DNA from 4 places in the Paenarthrobacter sp. TYUT067 genome. Region 2 is predicted to be linked to each of the others. Evidence: riboswitches for the same ligand, from Rfam matches in the RefSeq annotation. Region 2 holds a riboswitch; each other region holds the start of a gene.
What was found. Region 2 has a riboswitch for cyclic di-AMP ahead of MOD31_RS15220 (M23 family metallopeptidase). Riboswitches for the same ligand answer to the same signal wherever they lie in the genome.
Positions count from the first base shown of each region.

Region 1 (5,862 bases), on a different contig from region 2:
GGACACCGATGATCATCTGTGGGCTCCATCGTTAGCGGCCTCTTCGGCCGAAAAATGTGTTGCGGGCTGTGATTCCAGAATAAATCCGGCTGTGAGGCAGGCGACATGGAGTCGGAGCAGCCCGCACAGGAAAACCCTGTGGATATAAGGATCTTTGCCAAGCAAGCTCGACATTTGTCGAGCACTGAAGCGTCAAGTGTCGCCTGCTGTTGGTACGCTTTTCCGATGCAGCAGGACGTGGAACAGATCGTTGAACGGGTGGCTCTGAAGCTGGGCCGCGGGCTCTCCCTGGAAGACCTCGACGGCGTTCTCCTCGCCTACAGCTCCAACCAGTCCCACGCCGACCGCGTCCGCGTGAACTTCCTCCTGAGCAAGCGGGTACCCAGCGACGTCAGCGCATGGCAGCTTGCTCACGGCATTGCCACGGCGGTGCGACCCGTGGTGGTTCCAGCCAACGACGAACTGGGCATGTTGGGCCGCGTCTGTGTCCCCTTGCTGGTGCGCGGTTTCCGCGTGGGGTACTTGTGGGTGCAGCTTGACCTTGAGGAACAGAGCGCGACGGCGATACTCGCCGAACTGCCAGGCGTGCGGGACGAGCTGGACCTGCTGGCGGGCTTGCTCCTTGATTCCAACACGGCTGAATCGGAGTTCCGGCGACGGCGTGAACAGGAGTTTCTGTCAGCCTGCGGCGGCGAATCCAACGCTGTGGCCGCCGTCGCGGGTTGGAAGGAAATCCAAGGCCGCGGTCCGTGGCAGCTGGTGACTATCCTCGACCCCGATGGCGCGAGGTCCGACGTCGATCCCATTGCAGCTACCCTGACGCATCGATCTGCCGCGCTGCAGTCCACCATCGGCGTGAACGCCGCGTTGTTCAGCGCCGGAACGGAGACGCATTCCGTTGTGTTGTTCCGCGAGTCGGGCGGCCGGGCGGACCATGCCCAGGTTTTGGTGCACTATCAACTGGAGCTCGCCAAACGCGCAGGCCGCAAAGTGGACAGGGTAATCCTGGGGATCAGCGAACCATTCCAAGTTATCCGGCAGCTGTCCGGTGCGTACCGGCAAGCGAAGGTTGCTGCCCAAGCGGCCGCAGTAGACCTCCCTTTGGGTGAGCTCGTGGACAGCCGAACTGTTGGCGTGTACCAGCTGTTCGATCGTTTGGTAGCACCGGGCGGTTGGGATGACACGGGATCTGTGCATTTCAGGGCACTCGAGGACCACGACAAAAACGGCGAACTCCTGCCCGTCCTTGAATTGCTCTATGACAACGACGGCTCAGTTCAGGATGTCGCCGCCAAACTTCACCTCCACAGGAGCAGCATTTACAACCGGCTCGGGCGGATCCGTCAGCTCATCGGTGCTGATCCATTAAGTGGCGCGATCCGGCTCGAATTGCATGCTGCACTGAAGGCGCGGCGCTGGGCAGTACGGCCACGGATCTGAGGCGACGGGTTAAAGGCGCCAACGCGGTGACACAATCAGCGGTAACACAAACAAGAGGAGGCAGGTACCCGGGCCGGGTGCCTGCCTCCTCTTGTAAGTACGAAGTATGCGGTGTTGCCTTACGAGCGCCGCAAACGCTGGCAGCTCCAGCGCCCCATCCGCCGACGAAACGTGGCGGTCCGGCTGCTGCTGCAGTACCGGCTATGCCACCCCGCATGGGTGGACGTACGGGGCACGCGGGTGCTCAACCGAATACCTTCTGGGCGGCATCGAGGATGTCCTGAAGTGCCGATTCACTGGGCTGCGGTGCTGAGGCAGCGGTCGGCTTGCCCGGTTTCGGCTTGGACGTCGGCGTTGCAGTATCCGTCGGCGTTGGAGTCGGTGTGGGAGTCGCAGTTCCTGTGGGAGTCGGGGTCGGTGTGGGAGTGCCCGTTGGCGTCGGCGCAGGCGGTGTAGTGATGGTGTCCGAGGGCGGCACATCGCTCGGCGCGGGGGCCGGCTGGGTGGGTGCCGGGCTGGTGGCGCCAGGAACTGCCGGGACTGCGGACGAGCCCGCTGACGGAACCCATACCGGGTCCGCGAGCGAAACCTGTGGGGTGGGAGTCGACGACGGCGACACCGCCCCGGGTGCCTCCGCGATCGTCGCGGGCTGGCCGGCCTCGGAGGAAGCCGTTGCCCCTGATGCTGTGGATGGCGTGGAGGCCGAAGGTGATGACGCCGTGGTGTAGGAAGCCTTGGGCCCGGGGGATGCCGAACCCGAGGTGCGGCCTTCGCCCCCGCTGGCTTCCTGCGACGGGGTTTCCTGGCCGAAGAACGGAAGTTCAAGGGCTGGCCCCAAAGCGCCGGCTGTCAGCACGAGGCCAAGGGCCCCCGCCACCACGGCCATGCGCTGGCTCATGTGTTTGACCGAAGCTGCCTTGCGCAGGGCGGCCTGTGGTTCACGGCTGAACGGTTCGCGGCCGAACGAGGATGTGGCGCCAAAACCGGACTTGGTGGTGGGCGCAGCGGCCGGCTTTCGAACGTCCCGGCGGCTAGCCAATGATGCCGAGGCTGTAGCGGCTGCGGCCACCTGAGCTGGAGACTTGCCGCGCGGGGACTCCGTGGGTTCCGGCGTGCGCGCGGACTCATCGCGGGCAGTGACTACAGGAATGGCCGCAGTTGCGGGTTCCGGCGTTGCAGGCTGCACCACTGGAATAGCCGTGGTGGCGGGTTCCTGGCTACTGGATTCCCGTGAATCGGGTTCCTGGCTGGCCGGCGGAACGATGGGGATGGCTGCGGTAGGAGGTCCCGGTGTGGTGGACTTCGGAGCTGCCGCCGATTCCTCGGGCGCGAGTACGGCCCGGGCAGCACGCTCGCGCTCGGCTGCACGGATTTCCGCACGCGTGGTGGGTTTCACCCCGGCGGGCATGGCCGCAGTGGCGGATTCCGGCGTCGTGCTTGACGTTCCGCTGACGGCGGCGGAATCTGCCGGCGCGTTGTCAAGGAATCCGCTGGGTTGGGCCCGACGGCGTCCGGTTGGCTTGGTGCGCTCGCCTTCAGTCTGGGCGCGGCGCGGCTGATCCATGGTTGGGGACATGGTGGTTGCCTCTCAACGCCTTCGAGGTTAGCTGTCGGGTTCGGACGAGGCCGTCCGGCCGCGCAAGGCGGCTTCACCCCAAGGGCTTGTGGGTAACAAGCCCGGGAACCTGGGTCCCCCGTCTCTGCCGCGGGTCTGGCGGATCCCGGATTGCGGCAGAGCTCGGCGTCAATCCGGAAGCGGCCCAGCGGAGATATGGGTCGCCCTACGACGGTACATGAGCCGGAAAGTAAAGTCACATTAATGTAACGGGCGGTAGTTCAGCCTAAGCGGTAGGCTTCTAGCGCTTAGGCTTCGGGGCCGGTGCTGGGCGGCACTCGCTGGGCCGCTCGACCAAGATATCCCTGGCCAACACTAGCTTCGGCGCGCACCGGCGGGTAGACATTGTCTATGGACCTGCCTGTGATGCCACCCGTCTCGCCCATGCTCGCCAAATCCGTTCCGACCATCCCCGATGTTGGGCACTATGAGCCCAAATGGGACGGCTTCCGGACCATCGTCTTCAAGGACGGCGACGAGATCGTCCTGGGCAGCCGCAACGAGAAGCCCATGACCCGCTACTTCCCCGAGGTGGTGGATGCCCTCAGGAAGAACCTGCCGGACAAATGCGTGATTGACGGCGAAATCGTCCTGATCGAGGGTGGCCGGCTCGAATTCGAGGTGCTCCAGCAGCGGATCCACCCCGCCGACAGCCGCGTCCGTATGCTTGCTGAGAAGACCCCGGCGTCCATGATTGCGTTCGACATCCTCGCGCTAGGCGATCAGAACCTCATGGACAAGCCGTTCTCCGAGCGCCGGGCCATCTTGGAACGTGCGCTCGCCGAGGCCGAGCCGCCTGTGTATGTGACTCCTGCGGTGACTGATCTGGAACGGGCACAGGAGTGGTTCGTACAACTGGAGGGCGCGGGCCTGGATGGTGTGCTGTCCAAACCACTGGATGGGGCGTACCTCCCGAACAAGCGGGTGATGTTCAAGACCAAACACGAGCGCACGGCCGATTGCGTGGTGGCTGGGTTCCGCTGGCACAAGACCGCGAAAGTAGTGGGCTCCATGCTGCTTGGCCTGCACGATGACACCGGCCGGCTGCATCACGTGGGAGTAGTGGCATCGTTTCCCATGGCCAAGCGCGAGGCCTTGGTGGCTGATCTTGAGCCGTATCAGATTGAACTCGACCAACACCCGTGGGGCGAATGGGCCAGGCAGGACGAGGCTGCCGGGGGTTCACGCATGCCGGGCGCCCAAAGCCGCTGGAGCGGGGGCAAGGACTTCTCCTTCGTGCCCCTGCGCCCCGAGCTCGTGATCGAAGTGAAGTACGACTACATGGAGGGGGACAGGTTTCGGCACACCACGCAGTTCCGCAGGTGGCGGCCGGACAGGACCCCCGGGAGCTGCACGTACGCGCAGCTGGAAGAGCCCGCTGAGTACGATCTCGGGGCGATCCTGAAGCTACCGAACGCCTAGAACGTTGCCAACCCGCTGTTACGTCGCTGGCCAGCAACGAAACAGCGGGTTAGCAACGTAACAGCGAGGCTTGCAGCGGAGTTACTCGTGGTGGCCTTGGTCGCTGCTCATGCTGCCTTCGGCCGGCGGGGTTTCTCCCGGAGGAACTCCACCGCCGGGCTCCAACCCTGTGACGTTGCCGTCCAGGGGGTCCGGGTTGGCGGAGGCTGCGGGATCCTCGTCCTCGTCCTGGCGCATATCGGGATCTTCGTGGATGCTGTCGGCATCGGAGGTCGTGTCATAGGATCCTGTGGCGAAGGGTCCTGTGGCGCCGGTGGCGCCGAAGCCCTGGGTCTCTTCAGTTGAGTCTTTGTCAGTCACGATCAGCCCTTTCATAAGCAAACTTACTAATGCGCTTGCTCCGTCAGCCTAGCCGGGACGCGGCTACCCGACAAGCGGCACCCAGTCCAGGTGCCGGCGTCGTGCGTCAGTGTTTAGCGGTGCGGAGTGGTAGCGGTGACGAAGCTCCGGATGGCATCCGCCACAGCCTTGGGACGCATGTGCTGCGCCACGTGCCCGACGCCCGGAATCTCCACCAAGCGACCCTGTACCACTGTCCTGGACAACCGCAGTGACCAATCCGGGCCCGCCACCTGGTCGCGGCTACCGCGCAGGACCAGCAACGGTACCTGGATGCCGGCCAGCCTTTTCTCCGTGGGGTATTTCATCATCACCGGCAGCTCGGTGAGGTACCAGCGCGGGCCGCAGCGGAAGTAGTCGGACATGACGATCGCGTTGGACGTGGGACTCTCGCGGAGTATTCCGTCGAGGCTCAGGGCCAGCGACTGCCGCCACACATTTTTATGCCGTGAATCCACCACGGGACCCATCAGTACTAACTGCTTGACCTGCTCGGGGGCGCGCAGGGCCGCCTCGATGGCAAATTGCGTACCCATCGAATGCCCCACCAACACGTAGGAGTCGATGCCACACGACGCGAGTGTATCGGCAATGAACGCGCCGTAGTCCTCCACTGAGAGCTGGCGACCGGGCTTGGGCGTCCCGCCAAAACCGGGCAGGTCCAGCGAGTACGTCGGTGCGCTCGCCGCGAGAACAGCATGCAACCGCGCCAGGTATCTATGCGACACCCCGATCCCGTGAATCAAGATGTACGCGGGTTCGCTCCCCGGCTCTGCGCCCGGCTCCGGCGCAGGCGAGCCCTTCGTCCAATGGATCCTGCCGGTCAGGCCTAAGGCCTGGACGTCGGCAGAAAGCAATCCTTTTGTGTCCCCTGGCATCTTCACTCGTTTCCCAACCGTTGCAGGAACACCGGAGCTCCGGGTCCGCTCACTTCATCGCTCCCGATCGGCCGCCCTGACACCGCAAGCAGTAATGCGCTGAGTACG
Region 1 covers NZ_JAMOIT010000030.1:7,508-13,369, forward strand. Annotated here, with positions in the region: gene ald (alanine dehydrogenase) at 1-16, opposite strand, end outside; gene MOD31_RS20590 (CdaR family transcriptional regulator) at 226-1,440, shown strand; gene MOD31_RS20595 (hypothetical protein) at 1,685-3,016, opposite strand; cyclic di-AMP (ydaO/yuaA leader) riboswitch at 3,019-3,167, opposite strand; gene MOD31_RS20600 (ATP-dependent DNA ligase) at 3,407-4,477, shown strand; gene MOD31_RS20605 (DUF6480 family protein) at 4,559-4,837, opposite strand; gene MOD31_RS20610 (alpha/beta fold hydrolase) at 4,951-5,754, opposite strand; gene MOD31_RS20615 (hypothetical protein) at 5,757-5,862, opposite strand, start outside.
Region 1: another riboswitch for cyclic di-AMP. It lies ahead of MOD31_RS20595 (hypothetical protein); the one in region 2 lies ahead of MOD31_RS15220 (M23 family metallopeptidase).

Region 2 (5,862 bases):
TGTCGGCAAGAGTTCATGCGCGGTTAAAGCAGAACACCCCGCCGGCCGGAGCCTGCGGGGTGTTCTGAAGAAAGTGAATCAGCCGTTGACGCGGATGAAAACCGGGCCGGAACCGACGTTGACGCTGAACAGTGCCGTGGTGGATCCGTTCCATCCACCGTGAACTGCCTGGCCGTTGCCCACGTATACAGCGATGTGCGCCTGTCCGGCCAAACCACCGTTTGCGTAGTAGGCGAGGTCGCCGGGCTGGGCTTCTGCTGCACTGACCGTGCGGCCCAAGGAGAGGTAACCTGCAGGCCAGTCGTGGAAGTTGATTCCCACGGCTGCAAGGGAGTTGGTGACCAGCATGGTGCAGTCCTGGGTGACGCCGAGCTGGGCGTAAGCAGCTGCAGCGATGGCTGCGCCGAGTCCGCTGGAAGCCGCCGGAGCTGCCGGAGCGGGGGTTGAGTTGCTGACGGCCACGGTGGCGTTGGCTGCAGGAGCGGCCTTGGCGGCAACCGCAGGTGCTTCCTTGGCTTCAACCTTGGCTTCAACCTTGGCCGGCGCTTCTTCCACCACAACGGGAGCCGGAGCTTCCACCGTGGTAACCACGGGACGCTCGTAAGAGATAGCCACAGTGGAGTCGGCCGCGATGGTGGCCTGCACTACGGACTGGACGTCCAATGTGGACGTGGAGGTCGACTCACGATCAACGTTGGTCTCGGCTGCGTTGGCCGCGATGCCGCTGGTCAGGACCAGGCCTGAAGCTGCGGCGATCACTGCTGCCTGGCGGCCAACGCCACCGGCGTTGGAGCTGACAGCCTTGGCAATGACGGCAAGCGAGCTGGTCTTGGGGGCCTCAGCGCGGTGCCGTGCAAGCTTGTTTGCACTGGTCATGATTTTCTCTTTTCGTATCCGAGCGCCGTTGGGGTGCACACGGGTAGCGGGTAGGACCGGCATTGCGGGCATGCCGGCCCACCCCGAACCGGGTTGTTTCTAGCGGAGGGTGTAGAACGAGGAGGTGCCGGTGGACGCTACGGAGTGCAGCAGCGTTCCCTGGCCGGGGTTCAAAGCGCTGATCATCATGCCATTGCCGACGTAGATGCCCACATGGGCTCCGCCGTTCTGCATGACGAGGTCGCCGGGAGAAGGAGTGCTGGTGGGCGTCATAGCCGTCCAGGCGTTCACGCGCGGGATGCTGATGCCTGCCTGGGCGTAGACCCACTGGGTGAAGCCGGAGCAGTCCCAGCCGTTAGGTGTTGTTCCGCCCCAAACGTACGGGGAGCCGATGCCGGTGTAGGCAATAGCAGCAAGGCCGGAAGCAGCTGCGCTGGCAGCCGGGTCCTTGGCCTCGGAGGACTTAGCCGTCACGGCTTCAGGGGCTTCGTCCGTGGTGGCCGTTGCTCGTTCGGTAACCTGCGCTGCGCGCTGGACTACCTTGGGGGCTTCCTTGGTGGCCACGGTGGGGCTCTCGAAGGAAACGGTGGCTGTTGGCTCTGCGGTAACCACTGCCGTTACAACCAGCTGCTGGGTGCTGGAGGCTTCAGTCTTGGAAACATCGGCGTCGGCTGCCTGTGCGGGCAATCCGACGGTGAGGACGAGGCCTGAGGCTGCGGCCAGAACGATGGCCTGACGGCTCATGGTTCCGGCGTTGGTGGATACAGCCTTGGAAAGCGTGTTCAACGGGTTCGTGCGAACCGTTTGGGCGCGATGGCGCGCAGGGGTAGTGCGTGATGACACGTAGGTAGCCTCTCCCAATGCCTGCGAGGTGAGCTGTCGGATTCGGATGGGAGTCATCCGGCCGCGCCGCTTCCAAGGAAGTTTTGCGACTTAACCCCAAGGCCTTCTCACGAAGACCAGAAGTGGTTCCCCCGCCCCTGCCAGACGATTTATGCGAACGGACCTTGAGAGGTGGCAGAGCTAGGCAATCCACTCAAGTGCACCGGCCCCCTAAAAAGCCGATGCGCTCTGTACGCTACAACAGTTGAACGCAAATGTCACATTCAGGTCACGGGGTGTCCCGCACATGCGAGAGGCGACCATCAGATTGGTTAGAGCCAGCCCATGGGGTCTACGACTTCACCGTTGACCTGAACCTCGAAGTGGAGGTGGCAGCCGGTTGAAGCGCCCGTGGTGCCGCTCAGCGCGACGGTATCGCCACGGTTGACGGTTTGTCCCACCTGGACGGTGAAGGACGACAGGTGGTTGTACGTGGTCTCGAGGCCGTTGCCGTGGTCGATAACCACACGGTTGCCTCCGCCATATTCGTGCCATCCGGCGAAAGTGACCTTGCCGGTTGCTGCTGCGTGGACAGCGGTGCCGCACTGGGCAACGAAGTCCTGGCCCCGGTGGAAGTCGCCGGCGCCGCCCGTGAGGGGGCTGACACGGTAGCCGAAGGGCGATGCCGTGGTAAGTGTGTCAAGGGGGCTGGCCATGGTGCCAACGGATGATGCGCGCTGGATGCTTCCGGCCGACTGGGCGCTGAGCAGTTGCTTCAACTTCCCATCGGGGTCAGCGGCAGTGGCGACTGCGGCTCGGCTGAAGTCGATCTTTGCCGACGCTGCCGCGGAAACCTCGGGCTGGCTGCCCGCGGGGGCTGCGACGGCGAGGGCGGACTCGGTCTGGCCCGATTCCGAGGTGGCCATGACCGGGCTGGTGGCCGGCAGGCCGACAGTCAGGGCAAGCCCGGTGGCGGCAAGCGCAACACCGGCCTTCTGCCCGACGCCGCTGGCAGCGGCGAAGTCGGCAACCTGGCGCAGGGGGCTCTTACGGCGGCGCACTTGACGCTCGGTGGCGCGGGGCCGGATCTCCGTGACGACGGTGGCTGGCCGCAGCTCAGCAGCGGGGCCGGACGCGCGGCGGCGACCCCTGACGTTCTGCGATGTCAAACTCTGTTCCTCTCTCAAAAGCCTGCGAAGTTAGCTGTCGGATTCGGGTCAGAGAGTACAAAGACCCGGTCCGCGCGAGGCGCTCACGGCACACAGGTATCCCAAGAGGGACTTGTATACGTGGGCACTTCTGCTGCGGACTTCACCCCAAGGCTGCTTCTTTAGACAGCCGCTTGTGGTTCCCCCGCCTCTGCCAGTGGTGGGTGACACACCTGATCCGCTGGCAGAGCTCGGCTCCGGATCAGGTAACGCTTTGGTATCAGCGCTAGTAAATAACTATAGGGGATTAAGGCCTTCGGTAATAAATTCGTTATCAACAGGATCGGGCTCAGAGCGAGAAGCCCTTATCACTATTTTCGGAAAACCGCAGGTCACGCACGCTAAAAAGTGACAGAAGTGAGGTTTGACACGGCGCTGCCGGCGACACTCAGTTGAGGGATACGAAGACGTGCGCGGCCACCTCGGGCGGCAGCTCCAAAGCGCCTTCGATGCCCGGAACACGGACGGAGATGTACTCGCCGACGCGCTCCAGCGAGACACTTGCGCCGGGACGGATTCCGCCTTCGTCCAATTGGGTCAGGAGCTCCGGCTCAACCTGGATGGGCTCCGCGAGGCGGCTGACCACCACGCGGGTAGCGGCGGCATATCCGTCCATTGCCTGGAGAAGGTTGACATCCAGCCGAGGGAAGGGCTGGCTGGCAAGGCCGCCAAGCGCTTCAAGTCCGGGGATGGGGTTGCCGTAGGGAGACTCCGTGGGGTGTTCCAAGAGCTCGTAGAGCCGACGCTCCACACGCTCGCTCATGACGTGCTCCCAGCGGCACGCTTCATCATGGACGTAGGCCCAATCGAGCCCAATGACGTCGGCCAGCAGGCGCTCCGCGAGGCGGTGCTTGCGCATGACTTCGGTGGCGCGCTTCCGGCCCGCTTCCGTCAGTTCCAGGTGGCGGTCGTTGGACACAATCACCAGGCCATCGCGCTCCATGCGTCCGATGGTCTGGGAAACAGTGGGGCCGGAGTGCCGCAGGCGCTCGGCGATGCGGGCCCGCAGGGCCACAATGTTTTCTTCTTCAAGCTCCAAAATGGTCCGAAGATACATCTCAGTGGTATCGATCAGATCCGTCATCCAGCTCAGCTCTCCTCGAACGCAGTTCCTTGCGTAATCTCCACCGTACCGCGTCCCTGGCAAGGGCGGACGGTGTGCACCGCCGCCCCCTGAACGCCAACCCCCAGCCTAGCTTATTTGGAATTACTCTGGATAATTCCGGTCGCATTCGGTGGGACCGCATTCCACGTGGCGGACTATGACGGTGGCAGGTTCCTGAGGCCGGGCCGTGTCAGGCAGAATTGGGGTGTCGAAGGGGCAGTTGATGCCCCATGCCACCTCCCATCTCTAGCCGACACCCATTGGAGCGCCACGTGAGCGACAACAGCATCACCATTCCCGCCGACCTTCTGCCCAAGGACGGACGCTTCGGCGCTGGACCGTCCAAGGTTCGCCCGGAACAGATCGAGGCGTTGTCTGCAGCATCGTCCACCATCCTGGGTACCTCCCACCGCCAGGCTCCGGTCAAGAACCTGGTGGGTTCGGTCCGTGAAGGACTCAGCCAGTTCTTCCGCGCTCCGGAAGGTTACGAGGTTGTCCTCGGCGTAGGCGGCTCAACGGCGTTCTGGGATGTGGCGGCGTTTGGCCTGGTGGAGAAGAAGGCACAGCACTTGTCCTTCGGTGAGTTCGGTTCCAAGTTCGCTGCCGCCACCAACAAGGCACCCTTCCTCGATGCTTCCTCCATCATCAAGGCCGAACCCGGAACCCGCCCGGTGGCACAGGCCGAAGCCGGCGTTGACGTCTACGCTTGGCCCCAGAATGAAACGTCAACGGGCGTGGCTGCGCCCGTCAAACGCGTCCAGGGTGCTGATGAAGGCTCCCTCGTCCTGGTGGATGCCACCTCGGCGGCCGGCGGGCTGGACGTTGACGTTGCCGAATCGGACGTCTACTACTTCGCCCCGCAAAAGAACTTCGCCTCCGACGGCGGCCTCTGGCTGGGCCTCTTCTCCCCCGCAGCCCTGGAGCGTGCTGCACGCATCAAGGCCAGCGACCGCTGGATCCCGGACTTCCTGGACCTGCAGACGGCCATTGATAACTCCAAGCTGAACCAGACCTACAACACCCCGTCGCTCTCCACCCTGGTGACCCTGGACGCACAGGTGCAGTGGCTCAACAGCAACGGCGGCCTGGACTTCGCCAGCAAGCGCACGGCAGATTCTGCCAACCGCATCTACTCCTGGGCTGAGGCCTCCGAGTACGCCACGCCTTTCGTCGCAAACGCCGAGGACCGCTCCAACGTCATCGCCACCATCGACTTTGACGACTCCATTGACGCCGCGGCCATCGCCAAGGTCCTGCGCGCCAACGGCGTGGTGGACACCGAACCGTACCGTAAGCTCGGCCGCAACCAGCTCCGCATCGCCACCTTCGTCGCCATCGAGCCGGACGACGTTTCCGCGCTGCTCGCCAGCATCGACTACGTGGTGGGAGAACTGAAGAAGTAGCACCACGGGCTTTGGCCGGCGTCGTGCGGGTAGCTCCCGTACGGCGCCGCTGCCATTTAAGCCGCCGCCATTTAAGGTGCGCTACCCGCCCTGCCTGCTTGCGCCGTCGTCGTCCGTATCCGGAGGGGCAAGCAGCGACTCCACCCGGAAGTGCCGCAGTCCGCGGGCCCGGCGGTCAAAACGGAGCCGCAGTTGTTTCGCACGGATGATCCACAGCAAACCCACGACGGCGGTGCTGACGCCGGCAACCGCGGCGACGCCCACGGCCCACCGTGGGCCACCGACGTTGGCCACCAACCCCACCAGCGGTGCCCCGATGGGGGTGCCGCCCATGAAGATGGCCATGTAGAGGGACATGACCCGCCCGCGCATCACGGCTTCCGTGGTGGATTGAACGTAGCCGTTGGCGCTGGTGATAAGGGTCAGGGCGAAGAGTCCGCACGGAATC
Region 2 covers NZ_JAMOIT010000016.1:91,322-97,183, forward strand. Annotated here, with positions in the region: gene MOD31_RS15210 (NlpC/P60 family protein) at 79-876, opposite strand; gene MOD31_RS15215 (C40 family peptidase) at 976-1,719, opposite strand; cyclic di-AMP (ydaO/yuaA leader) riboswitch at 1,724-1,892, opposite strand; gene MOD31_RS15220 (M23 family metallopeptidase) at 2,031-2,867, opposite strand; cyclic di-AMP (ydaO/yuaA leader) riboswitch at 2,872-3,113, opposite strand; gene MOD31_RS15225 (metal-dependent transcriptional regulator) at 3,295-3,990, opposite strand; gene serC (phosphoserine transaminase) at 4,284-5,414, shown strand; gene MOD31_RS15235 (MFS transporter) at 5,496-5,862, opposite strand, start outside.

Region 3 (5,862 bases), on a different contig from region 2:
TCGCGGCCCACGGTGCGGGTGCCGTTTTCGACGAGGTAGTTGAGGAGTTCGAATTCCTTGAACGTCAGGTTCAGCGATTCGCCATCCAGGTGCACTTCGCGGCGGGCGAGGTCAATCAGCACGCCGGACGGACGGGATTCCTGCTGCGGCGCCGGACGGGCAGCTTCGGTGCGCTGGCGTGCGGCAACAGTGGGGTCACCGAACGTGGAACGCACGACGTCGAGGGCTGACCCGGGTGCCCCGGCGGGGGCCACTGCGACGGCGGCATAGCTTTCCGCGCCGGTCACGAGGGACTGGGCGTAGGCCCGGATTTCCTGGGCGAGCTTGGCGATGGATGTTCCTGCAGCGGCAGCAGTTTCTTCGTCAATACCCATGTACAGGACAAATCCGCGGGCCACGTTGTCGTTGGCGACGGGGCGGAGTTTGTCCGACTGGGCAATCACAGGAGTGGGTGCAGTCATGGGTGCCGGCTCTGCCGTGGGGACTGCGCGCAACTGGCCGTAGGAGTTGGGGTTGTAGCCCTGGGGCACATAGCCGGGGGCCTGCTGACCTGCGCCCTGGGGAGCCGGAGAGTAGCCGGGTCGGCTGCCGAAGCCGGGGCGAAGGCCTGCGTTTGACGCTGCCTTGTTGGCGTTACGGACGGAGATGTGGACGTATCCAGATGCAACTGACATGGAGTGCTTACCTCAAAAGTGAATAGCCGTCATCGCGGCTTCGAATGCTGATTGTCCCCGCAATGAGTTTGGGGAGGGGCGCCCAACGCTGGGCTAGGGGGCGAATGCCTGAAACTTCTTGGGGTGGAAAGTTAGGCTTGCATTCGACAACAGCGGTCATCATGGCCAGCGGGTTCGCTGGGCCAGGTTGCTGCGGCTGCAGGTGCTGTTGAGTTCTTGTTCACATTGGAAGTGTGCAACGTAACAATGGCAACACGCAAGTAACAAAGCGTCGAACCGTCCACATTTTGAGACGTTGAGGTCTATTGTGCCGCAAATCACAATTCAGCCGGGCCTATAAATGAATGGCATTTCATTCGACCACAGCCGGGAATATTCGCCATCGAGTGAATTTTCTTCGGTGAATCGGGCCAGAATGATGCTTCGGTTCCCACGAACGGGCATGCGGCGGAATCTCACGATCTGAAACAGTTGTTGTCCAACCACACTAAATGGCGGTTCAACAAATTTCCCGAAAAAATCTGCTACAAGCTGTAGAAACAGCTCTCTCGCTAGTGTTGGGTTCACAGCGTCCTCACAGGACCGGCAAAGCGCTGGCTAACCAGCAGAACGGAGAGTTGTCCCATGGCCTCCTCGCACTCCATGACCAACAACCTTCCCCAACTCTCCCATCCGGACGGCTCCCCCATCCGCGCCCTTGTGGTGGACGATGAACCCAGCCTCGCCGAGCTCATGAGCATGGGACTTCGAATGGCGGGCTGGTCCGTGGCAGTGGCCGGGGACGGGCCCGGGGCCGTAAAACTGGCCAAGGACTTTCGCCCTGACGTGCTGGTCCTGGACGTCATGCTGCCCGGCTTCGACGGCGTGGAGGTCCTCAATCGCATCCGCACCTTCGCCCCGGAAGTTCCCGCACTGTTCCTCACCGCCAAGGACGCCGTGCAGGATCGGATCGTTGGGCTCGCCGCCGGAGGGGACGACTACGTCACCAAGCCCTTCAGCATGGAAGAGGTCCTCCTACGCCTCCACCGTCTGGTCCAGCGTTCCGGGGTGGCGGCCATGGACACTTCCGAGCTTGTGGTGGGAGATCTCACGCTGAACGTGGACACCCGCGAAGTCACCCGGGCCGGCGAGGACATCCCGCTCACAGCCACCCAGTTTGAACTTTTGCGCTACCTCATGGAAAACCCCAAACGGGTGGTCAGCAAGGCCCAGATTCTGGACCGGGTGTGGGACTACGACTTCGGTGGCCAGGCCAACATCGTGGAACTCTACATCTCCTACCTACGCAAGAAGATCGAAGCCAACCATCCGCCCATGATCCACACCATCCGTGGCGCCGGGTACGTCATCAAGCCAGCGGACTAGGCGTTGAGCACACTGTCAGGAGTGGCCAAAAGCTCCCGTATTCCCGGAAATCCACAGCGCAGCTGGCTGAACCCGTCCACCTGGCACCTGCGGACACGCCTGGTCCTGGTGGCCATGGCGCTCCTGGTGGCCATCTGCGGAGCAGTGGGCATTGTCAGCTACGCGTCCATGGACATGGTCTTCAACAGGCAGCTCGATAGGCAATTGGAGCAGGCGTCCAGCCGCGCGACCGACTTCGGCAGGCCGCCGTCGAACTTTCCCACCAACCCCTCCGGAAGGCCTGACCCGCTGGAAGCGCGCGGACAGGCCGCGGGAACGCTCAACGCGAGGATCGACGGCTCAACCGTGAGGAGTTCGGGGCTCATCGACGCCCAAGGCAACCGCGTTTCACTCTCCGCAGCCGATGAGCAGGTCCTGTTGTCGCTCCCCAAGGACAACGTCCCGGTGGATCGGTCCCTGTCCAATGGTGACTACCGGCTGGTGGCAGTGGACACCTACGGTGATGTGATCGTGACGGGACTGCCCTTGGCGGACAAGCAAAGCGCCGAGGCCTCGCTGGTGTGGACCATGGTGTTGGTTTCGTTGGGCGGATTGGTACTGATCGGCCTCGCCGGAACAGTGATCATCCGGCGGACCATGCGGCCGCTTGAGCAGCTCTCCGAGGTTGCCACCAAGGTTTCGCGCCTCCCCCTCGACGCCGGTGAGGTGGCACTTGCGGTGCGCGTACCGCCGTCGGCCGCTCATCCCGGAACGGAAGTTGGAAGCGTTGGCCATGCTCTGAACCAGATGCTGGAGAACGTCGCCAGTGCGTTGGAAGCACGGCAGGAAAGCGAAACCAAGGTGCGTCAGTTCGTCGCTGATGCCTCACACGAACTCCGCACACCGCTCACCGCGATCCGAGGCTACACGGAGTTGCTGAGGATGACCGAGACCTTCACCGACGATGGCCGCAAGTCGCTGGCAAGGGTCCAAAGCCAATCGGAGCGCATGACCACGCTGGTTGAGGACCTGCTGCTGCTGGCGCGCCTGGACGAGGGGCAGCCCGTGAAAGTCGAGGACGTTGACCTGACCCAGTTGGTGATCGAAACCGTCAGTGATGAGAAGGTCATGGCGCCGGATCACATCTGGCACCTCCAGCTCCCCGATGAACCTGTGACAGTCCGCGGCGATGTAACGCAATTGCACCAGGTGCTTGCCAACCTGCTGTCCAACGCGCGCAAACATACCGATCCCGGCACCACCGTGGTGACAGGCGTCATGCTCTCCGCTGATGGCAGCGCAGTGGTCACAGTGACGGACAACGGCCCGGGCATTCCGGTCGATTTCCAAGGCCGGATCTTCTCCCGTTTTGCCCGCGCTGATGCCGCGAGATCGGGTTCTGAAGGCACCTCGGGACTGGGCCTTTCCATTGTGGATTCGATTGTTGCCGCCCATGGTGGCACCGTGGAGGTGACGTCCAGGCCCGGGCGCACTGAGTTCGCGCTGCGACTTCCCACGGTAAGCACCGGAGAAGGTCAGGCACGCCGGCAAGGCGACTCACCGGCGTCGTGATCTCTGTTACCTAAATGTGACTTCTGAAGAAACCTCCTGTACCGTCGAAAGGGTGGGTTTCCCCAAGGACCCACATCCGGGATGCGCCGAGCTCTGCCACTTCCCGGAGTCCGTTCTTCTTTGAGGCAGAGACGGGGGACCCACAGTCTCCGGGCCTGGCAATGTGCCGCCCTAGGGGTGAAGCCGCAGCGTGACGCGCGGCCGGATGACCTCATCCGAACCCGACAGCTAACTCCGCAGGCGCTGAGAGGTCACACAACATGTCTGAATTTAACGATCAGACGCGCCCTTCTGCGCGTCACCGCGACGAACACAACGCACCGCTCACCAAGTCGCAGTCCGTCCTCAAGAACGCTGCCCGCCAGGGTAAGTCCGGCCACCGCATGTCAGTCGTAGCCGGCGTTGTTGCAGCCGCACTGGGTGTTGCATCGCTCGGAACCGCCGCAAACGCCGCGTTGACTCTCCCTGAGGCGAGCCGCGTTGCCGGGACCCAGGCTGCTGCCCAGGTCAGCGCCAACAAGTCAGCTGAAATCTCCGCTTCCTTGGATGCTGCCGCCGCCAAGGGCGCAGCTGACCGGGCTGCCGCGGACAAGGCAGCTGCTGAGAAGGCCGCTGCCGACAAGGCTGCCGCTGACCAGGCCGCTGCTGAGAAGGCTGCCGCTGACGCTGCAGCCAAGCAAGCCGCCGACGCCGCTGCCGCCCAAGCCGCAGCTGAGAAGGCTGCCGCTGACGCTGCAGCCAAGCAAGCCGCCGACGCCGCTGCTGCCGCCGCCGCTGCGGAAGCTGCAGCTGCCGCTGCCACCCCGAAAGCCGTGGACGACCCCGCCGCTGCCAAGGCCTACGCCGCCAGCATCCTGGGCAACTACGGCTGGAGCGCAGCTGAGATGACCGCGCTGAACACCCTGTGGGAGAAGGAATCCAACTGGAGGACCACTGCCACCAACGCTTCCAGCGGCGCGTATGGCATTGTCCAGTCCCTCCCGGCCGGCAAGATGGCCTCCGCTGGTGCTGACTGGCAGACCAACTACCAGACCCAGATCAAGTGGGGCCTGAACTACATCAAGGAGCGCTACGGATCCCCGTCCGCCGCTCTGGGCTTCCACTTGGCCAATAACTGGTACTAAGCCAGACCGCTTCATTGCCGCGCCCGTTCCCGCCGTCCGCCCCAGTACCCACTGGAGCGGATGGCGGGAACGGGTGCGGCTTTTGCTGTTTTACAGGCGCCACCCGTGGTTCACAGGCGCTGCCCATGGTTCACAGGCGCCACCCGTGGTTCACAGCGCGGTCACAGCATACGCCTAAAGCCCACATAATCGGCCGTTGCATGCTGGACATATGACGCTCACAGCTCCCCGGCCAGCACTGCATAGGACGGTGCAAGGCCCTCCCGCCAGCACACCCGCGCTGGCTCCCGTCCTGGACATCGCCATACCCGTGTTCAACCAGGAAGTCCGCCTGGAAGAAGACGTTCGCAGGCTACACGGGCACCTTGCAGACACTCTTCCGCACACCTTCCGGATCACTGTGGTGGACAACGCCAGCACGGACGGCACCCTGCGGATCGCCGAACGCCTGGCGAGGGAATTCCCCGAGCTTATGGTGGTCCGTCTTGATCGAAGGGGCCGCGGAAACTCCCTCCGTAAGATCTGGTTGTCCTCCGCGTCACCGCTGCTTGCCTATATAGACCTGGACCTGTCCTTCGACCTTTCGGCCGTGGCTCCTCTTCTGGCCCCGCTGATGTCGGGCCACTCAGACCTCGCTGTCGGCACGCGTCTGGCAAAGGCTTCGCACGGGACATTCAGCCACCACGGTGACGTCATTGCACGCGCCTACAATTTTCTGTTGCGCGTCCTGACGGGAGCGCGCTTCTCCGATGCTGAGTGCGGGTTCAAAGCCATTCGTGCCGACGTCGCCCGCCAGCTGCTCCCCTACACCCGCGATGAAGCATGGTTTTTCGACACCGAACTGCTGATCATCGCTGACCGCTCCGCTCTGCGCATTCATGAGGTGCCGGTGGACTGGAGCGACAATCCCGACGCAAGTGTCGACGTCGTACGTACCCTTTTGACCGACCTCAAAGGGTTGGCGGGGCTGACCCGCAAACTGCGCCGCGGGACAATTCCCATCGCCGGGCTTCGCGCCGAACTGGGCCGGGGCCCTCACCGGCACTGAACTTTCCGAAGAGCGCTACGCCTCCGGTTCGGCCTCCACCGCGCCCCGTACGGCCGCGATGGACGCGGCCACATCACCAGCGTCCGTGGTCCAGTTGCTC
Region 3 covers NZ_JAMOIT010000001.1:150,936-156,797, forward strand. Annotated here, with positions in the region: gene MOD31_RS00645 (winged helix-turn-helix domain-containing protein) at 1-674, opposite strand, end outside; gene MOD31_RS00650 (response regulator transcription factor) at 1,299-2,039, shown strand; gene MOD31_RS00655 (HAMP domain-containing sensor histidine kinase) at 2,043-3,590, shown strand; cyclic di-AMP (ydaO/yuaA leader) riboswitch at 3,665-3,845, shown strand; gene MOD31_RS00660 (hypothetical protein) at 3,851-4,714, shown strand; gene MOD31_RS00665 (glycosyltransferase) at 4,926-5,762, shown strand; gene MOD31_RS00670 (aminotransferase class V-fold PLP-dependent enzyme) at 5,778-5,862, opposite strand, start outside.
Region 3: another riboswitch for cyclic di-AMP. It lies ahead of MOD31_RS00660 (hypothetical protein); the one in region 2 lies ahead of MOD31_RS15220 (M23 family metallopeptidase).

Region 4 (5,862 bases), on a different contig from region 2:
CCCGTGCAGTCCCCACCACCCTGGTGCTGGACACTCAAGGCCGCGTCAGTGCCCGGATCCTGGGGATCTCCCAAAAAGGCACTTTGAAGGCACTGATCACTACCGCAGCTGCGGGATCATGATTACCAAGCCCGCCGCCAGACCACCTAAAAGGACTTCTGCCATGACCAGCACCGCAAAACCCTCCGCGAACGTGAAACCCTCCGATCGTGGGGTTGCTTCAGCTGCTGCGGGGTTGGATATTCCCCGCATGACCCGCAACAAGCCGTTCGGGTGGCTCTTGGTCATCACCGGCGTCATCGGCTGGCTCGCCTCCGGCGCCCTGGTCCTGGAGAAACTCGAGGTACTCAAAGACCCCGGCTACAAAACCGTCTGCGACGTCAATCCCTGGATTTCCTGCGGTCAGGTCATGCAGACCTGGCAGAGTTCCGTTTTCGGATTCCCCAACATGTTCATCGGGATCGTGGCGTTCGCCGTCATCATCACCACGGGCATGGCCCTGCTTTCCGGTGCAACGTTCGCCCGCTGGTACTGGGCCGGACTGCAGGCCGGTGTCACGCTTGGGTTTGGCTTCGTCGTCTGGCTGTGGTCCCAGGCCCTGTACTCAATCCACATCCTCTGCCCCTTCTGCATGATCGTCTGGGCGGCAATGATTCCCCTGTTCGTCTGGGTCACGGCCCGGAACATCACCCATGGAGTCATCAAAGTACCCGCCGGAACGGCCCGCGTTGTCGGTGAGTTCGGCTGGATCATTACCGCGCTGCTCTACGTGGCCGTTACCGCAACCATCTTCTTCGCCTTTAGCCACGTCTTCCTGGGCACATCAGGACTCTGACGGTCGACAACCAGTCGGGGCTTACATCCATCCCTGCGGATTCACGGTCTGTCCGTTAAGAAGTACCTCGAAGTGCAGATGGCATCCGGTGGAGTTGCCGGTGGTTCCGGCCGCGGCCAGCCGCTGGCCGGCGGACACGGTCGCGCCCACGGAGGTTTCGATGGAGGCCAGGTGATTGTAGGTGCTCTTCAGGCCGTTGCCGTGGTCCACCACAATCCTGTTCCCGCCACCATAGGGGGACCATCCGGCCTCCACGACGGTCCCGGCTCCGGCGGCGAACACCGCGGTCTGGCAGGCTGCCACGAGGTCAAGGCCGGTGTGCAGCTCCCCAGTGCCTGAGATCGGGCTGGTGCGGATACCGAACGGCGAGGTGACCGACATGCCGGCCAAGGGCGCCCCGAGCCGGGCTGCTGAGACAGGTTGCGCAGGAGCAGCCGCAGCGGGGACCGGGGAGGCCGCCGGGGTCGTCGCCGCGCCGGCAGCAGCTAGGGGGGTCTTGGCGGGTACCGGCAACGGTGCCTGCTCGGTGGTGACAGCCGGCCGTTCATAACTGATCGAAGCCCCGACGGGGGCTTGGACGGGCGCGCCGGCAGCGACGGTTTCCGATGCCTGCACGGCAGGGGCCGTGCCGGTGGGGGCCGTGCCGGCATGGGCGGCGGTGAGCGCTGCGGTCAACAGCGCGGCGACGCCCAGCGTGGCGGCTGCGGTGACCTGTTTGCGGCGGCGCGCCCGCGCCCCTGCGCCTGGCAGGGGTCGGTGGCGACCGGTCGTGGGGGACATCATCGGGAGGGCCGTGCGGGGCACCAATCCTGAGGTTGGCTTTCGGCGGCGGCCATGGGGGGATACAGAAGGCAAGGGGGATCGATCCTTTCGGTTCGCCTGCGAAGTTAGCTGTCGGGTTCGGGCCAAGGAAAAAGCCCGGCCGTGCCCGGCGGCTTTCAGGCCACCGACATCACGGCTTCACCCCAAGGCAGGCTTACTGCCGATCCTGGGTCCTCCACCCCCGCCGTCAAAAAGGGATAGTCGTTTGATGCCCCCGGCGGGGTTCAGCATGGGGCATCAAGGGTCTCAGTACAGAAAAACCTGAATTAATAGTAGCCGCAAAGCATCATCGTTACAATTTCGTGACAGTACCTTCGCGTGTCGTGCAAGCGCGGACGCTATCCGGTGGCCGGTACGCAATTGCTGAGCGTCTCTTCAGATGTGCAGCCAAAGGCTCAACGAGGCCCAGTGCAGGATGGTTCCCGCGCGCCGTGATGTCCGTCCGTGGGGATTGTCCATGCCCGCGCTGCGCGGGTATCCGCCGGCCTGCGCCAGAGTCACAGTCCCATCGAGTCCAGCAGGGCGTCTTCTTCCTCGGCGCGGGAACGCTTGGGCGCGGAGGGATGACGGGGGTGCTGGAGGGTGCTTGCTGTCTCCGCGGATTCGTCCGGGATTTCACGCTCCTCACGGTGGATGCGGGCCTGTTGACGTGCCATGTATCCGAAGCCGACGAACGCCAGAACCCCGAAGGTGATCCACTGCATGGCGTAGGACAGGTTTGATCCTTCCTTGACGGCCGGTTGGGCAAGTTGCTGGGGAACTACGGCGGGCTGCGGGGACTCCGAGGCCATCACCCCGTAACTGCCTGTCATCAAGGGATAGCCCAGCTGGCTCGCGAAGTAGGGCAGGTCGATGCTGGCCAGTTGTCCCTCGGGAGCGTCCCGGCCAAGATCGGGTTCGGAGGGTTTGATGCGCACCACCGCGGAGATCTCGCCCGGTGGCGGGGCCGGCACGGCATCGGGGTATCCGGGCCGAAGGTTGCCGATCGGCAGCCACCCCCGGTTGATCACGATCGTTTCACCGGAAGCAAGCCGGAACGGAACCACTACCTCATATCCGGCAACGGAGTTATTGGGCCGGTTCCTGACGATTCTCTGGTCCTGGACAAGGTACCGGCCGGACACTGCAACGGTTGTCCACTTCGCGTCGGGGTTGGCGACCTCGAAGTAGGGGCGGGCGTCCTGAAACGGCGCGGGGGGTTTGTCGTAGTTCTCCTGGACCCTGCGGATCTCTGCCACTGTCTGGTTCCGACGGTCCATCTGCCAGTTTCCCAGGCCTATGCATGCGGCGGCGAAAGTGCGGCCAGCAGCAGCCACCCCACCCAACGCCACGACAGCAATAATCTATACGCCACTCTTTTCCTCCCGAAGCTGCCACCGCCGTGCCAACAGGGCGCGGATGGCAGTGGCCTCGGCGGCCAGGCGGTGGTCTTCTCCTCGGGCCAGGAGGCCGTACTCGACCATCGTCCTGCCGTCCTCGTGGGTGCCGGCGCGGACCCAGACCCGGCGCCGGTTCACGTACAACGAGACCATCAGGCCTGTCACGGCCAGCAGGGAAAACGCCAGGACCCCACCTTGGGCGGGGGTGCTGCGCACATCCACTCCGATGTAGCGTTTCAGCCCGTCGAAGCTGATGCTTCCCTTGCCGTCGGGCAGCGTGTACGTGCCACCGGGTGCGAGTGTGATGCCCCCGGCGGGCAGGTCCCGGCCGTTGAGTTGGGTCAGCTTGGCCACGTCCAGGACATAGACGTTTTGCGGGGCTCCGGTGTCCAGTCCAAGGTCTCCGTAGTATGAATTCAGGTTCAGCTGCGGGTTCAGGGGATCAGGATCGAAGCTGTAGGACACACCCTGGTCGTTCTTGATGGCCGAAGGCAAAAAGAACCCGACAAAGCCCAGCTGGGACGGTGCCGCGTCCGGGACCTTGAGCACCACCGAGGAGGTGTACACCCCGTCGTTGGGGATGGACACCACGGGACCGCTGAACGCGGTTTTCCCGGTGCCGTCCTTTACCGTGACGACCGGGGCGTAGCCGTTGCCGACGAGGAACACCCCGGTTTCACCGAAGTAGACCGGTTCGTTGACTTTCAGGATCTGTTCCCGTGCCGGGGACTCCGTTCCGTCTTTGGTGGTCAGCTTTGCGGTGAAATCGATCGGCTGGCCGAACTGCCGGGATGATTCCCTGTCGAAACGGACTTCGAATGTCTCGAGAGTGACGGCGAACGGATCCAGCCAGGCGGTGTTGAAGTTGGTTCCCGGGGTGAAGGCGTCATAGCTGACCAGGGTGTTGACGAAGGTGCCGCCTTCGATGAGAATTTTCTGTCCGCGGTAGCCGAACATGCCGCCGACGGCCACGCAGACCAGCACACCGATCAGCGCGGTGTGGAACACCAGGTTGCCGGCTTCCTTCACGAAGCCGCGCTCGGCACCCAGAGACGGCCGCGTTCCGTCCGCGTCCCTGACTTCCACCCGGTAGCGGCGTTTCCTGAGCACTTCCGCGGCGTCCGCAATGGCGGCAGCGGCAGGGATTCCGGCGTCGGCGGGCAGCACCAGGGTGCCGTACTCCGGCAGGCGCGAAAGGCGCTTGGGGGTACGCGGCGGCCGGGACCGCATGGCCTTGTAGTGCGCGGCAGCACGTGGCGTGACGCAGCCGGCCAGCGAAATGAACAGCATCAGATAGATCGCGGAGAACCACACCGAGGAGTAGACATCGAACATCTGCAGCGCATCCAGGACCGGCCCATACCCGGGGTTGTCCTTGATATAGCGGGTAACGAGTGCGGGATTGGCCGAGCGTTGCGGGAACAACGAGCCCGGCACGGCGCCCACTGCGAGCAGGAGCAGCAGGAACAGGGCCGTCCGCATGCTGGTCAGCTGCCGCCAGGCCCAGCGCAGCATGCCACCGGGTCCCAACGCGGGCAGCACGGGCGCCGGAGCCTGGTCTGCGGGCGCGGAATGTGGGGTGCCTGGTGTTCTCATCGCCGGCGCACCGGACGGTTCGCCAGCTGACGCAGGTATTCGTTGTAGGCGTCCAGGTCCGGGTCCCCCACTACCGCCGCCTTGCGTTCGGATTTGGCCCAGCCGCGGGCCTCGTCCCGCTGCCAGCGCACCAGGATAAACATCAACAGCAGCACCCCCGGCAGCTCCCCGTACGACCAGGCCAGCCCGCCGGCGAGGCCCTGGTCCTGCATCGGATCCACTTTCCAGCTTTCCGGCGGTGCAGCGAAGAACTTCACCATCGGCGCTGTGGCCATCATGATCACGACGCCGAAAAAGGCATGCAGCGGCATCTCGGCAAAGATGTCCAGCAGCCGGCCGAAGTGCGTCTGCCTGCTCGGCAGCGGATCAGCGGAAATCAGCGGAACCGTGAACAGGATGCCCGCGGCAAGGAACAACAATTCCAGCCCGACGTGCCCGTACCAGTTAGGCAACAGCAGGTCCGCGAGCCCGGAAAAATAGACCCCGTAGAAGCTGAGCAGGAACAACGGCACCATGAAGGCCGGGTGAATGGCCAACCGGCCCCAACGGGACCGCAGACCCCAGAGGGCAAACCTCAGCACCGGCCGGCCCAACCGGCCGTGCGGGGTCGCCCGCAGCAGCAAGGTCCCGGGGGAACCAATGACCAGCAGGGGCGGCACAGCCATCATCAGGGTCAGCTGCTGAAACATGAAAATGGAGAACATCCGCAGCCCGTACCCTTCAATGCCGGCTCCCATGACGACGATGATGGCCAGGCAGCCGAACAGGAACGATGCTGTGCGTATCGGGGACCAGTGTCGGCCCTGCCGCCAGAGGCTGATCGCGCCGGCGAGGTAGAGGGCCGCGGCCAGCAGTGTCAGGGCCGGGATCAGCGGAACAGGCTGCAGGTTCGGTGCAAGGTACTCACCCAGCGAAGGTGGCAGGGTAGGAAGCCAGACCGGCCCCTCGATTCCAGGCTCACCCATCTCAGTACCTCCGTGCGGCCGCGGCGTCCGGGCCGGGTGCGGGCGGGGCGGGGGCGGGAGTTAGCTGTTGCTGACCATTTTCAGCCGGTCCTGGCCGGCATGTCCGACGTGCGTGAGGCCAAGATCGAGCAGCATGCGCACGTGCGAGTCGGCCAGCGAGTAGTAAGCCATCCGGCCGGCCCGACGGACCTGCACCACACGCGGGCCGCGCAGCAGCCGCAGCGCATGGGAAACACCGGATTCGCTCAGACCGGTGGTGGCGGCC
Region 4 covers NZ_JAMOIT010000010.1:148,133-153,994, forward strand. Annotated here, with positions in the region: gene MOD31_RS11145 (TlpA disulfide reductase family protein) at 1-122, shown strand, start outside; gene MOD31_RS11150 (vitamin K epoxide reductase family protein) at 164-835, shown strand; gene MOD31_RS11155 (M23 family metallopeptidase) at 857-1,618, opposite strand; cyclic di-AMP (ydaO/yuaA leader) riboswitch at 1,698-1,871, opposite strand; gene MOD31_RS11160 (SURF1 family protein) at 2,155-2,988, opposite strand; gene MOD31_RS11165 (cytochrome c biogenesis protein ResB) at 3,001-4,632, opposite strand; gene MOD31_RS11170 (cytochrome c oxidase assembly protein) at 4,629-5,597, opposite strand; gene MOD31_RS11175 (metalloregulator ArsR/SmtB family transcription factor) at 5,658-5,862, opposite strand, start outside.
Region 4: another riboswitch for cyclic di-AMP. It lies ahead of MOD31_RS11155 (M23 family metallopeptidase); the one in region 2 lies ahead of MOD31_RS15220 (M23 family metallopeptidase).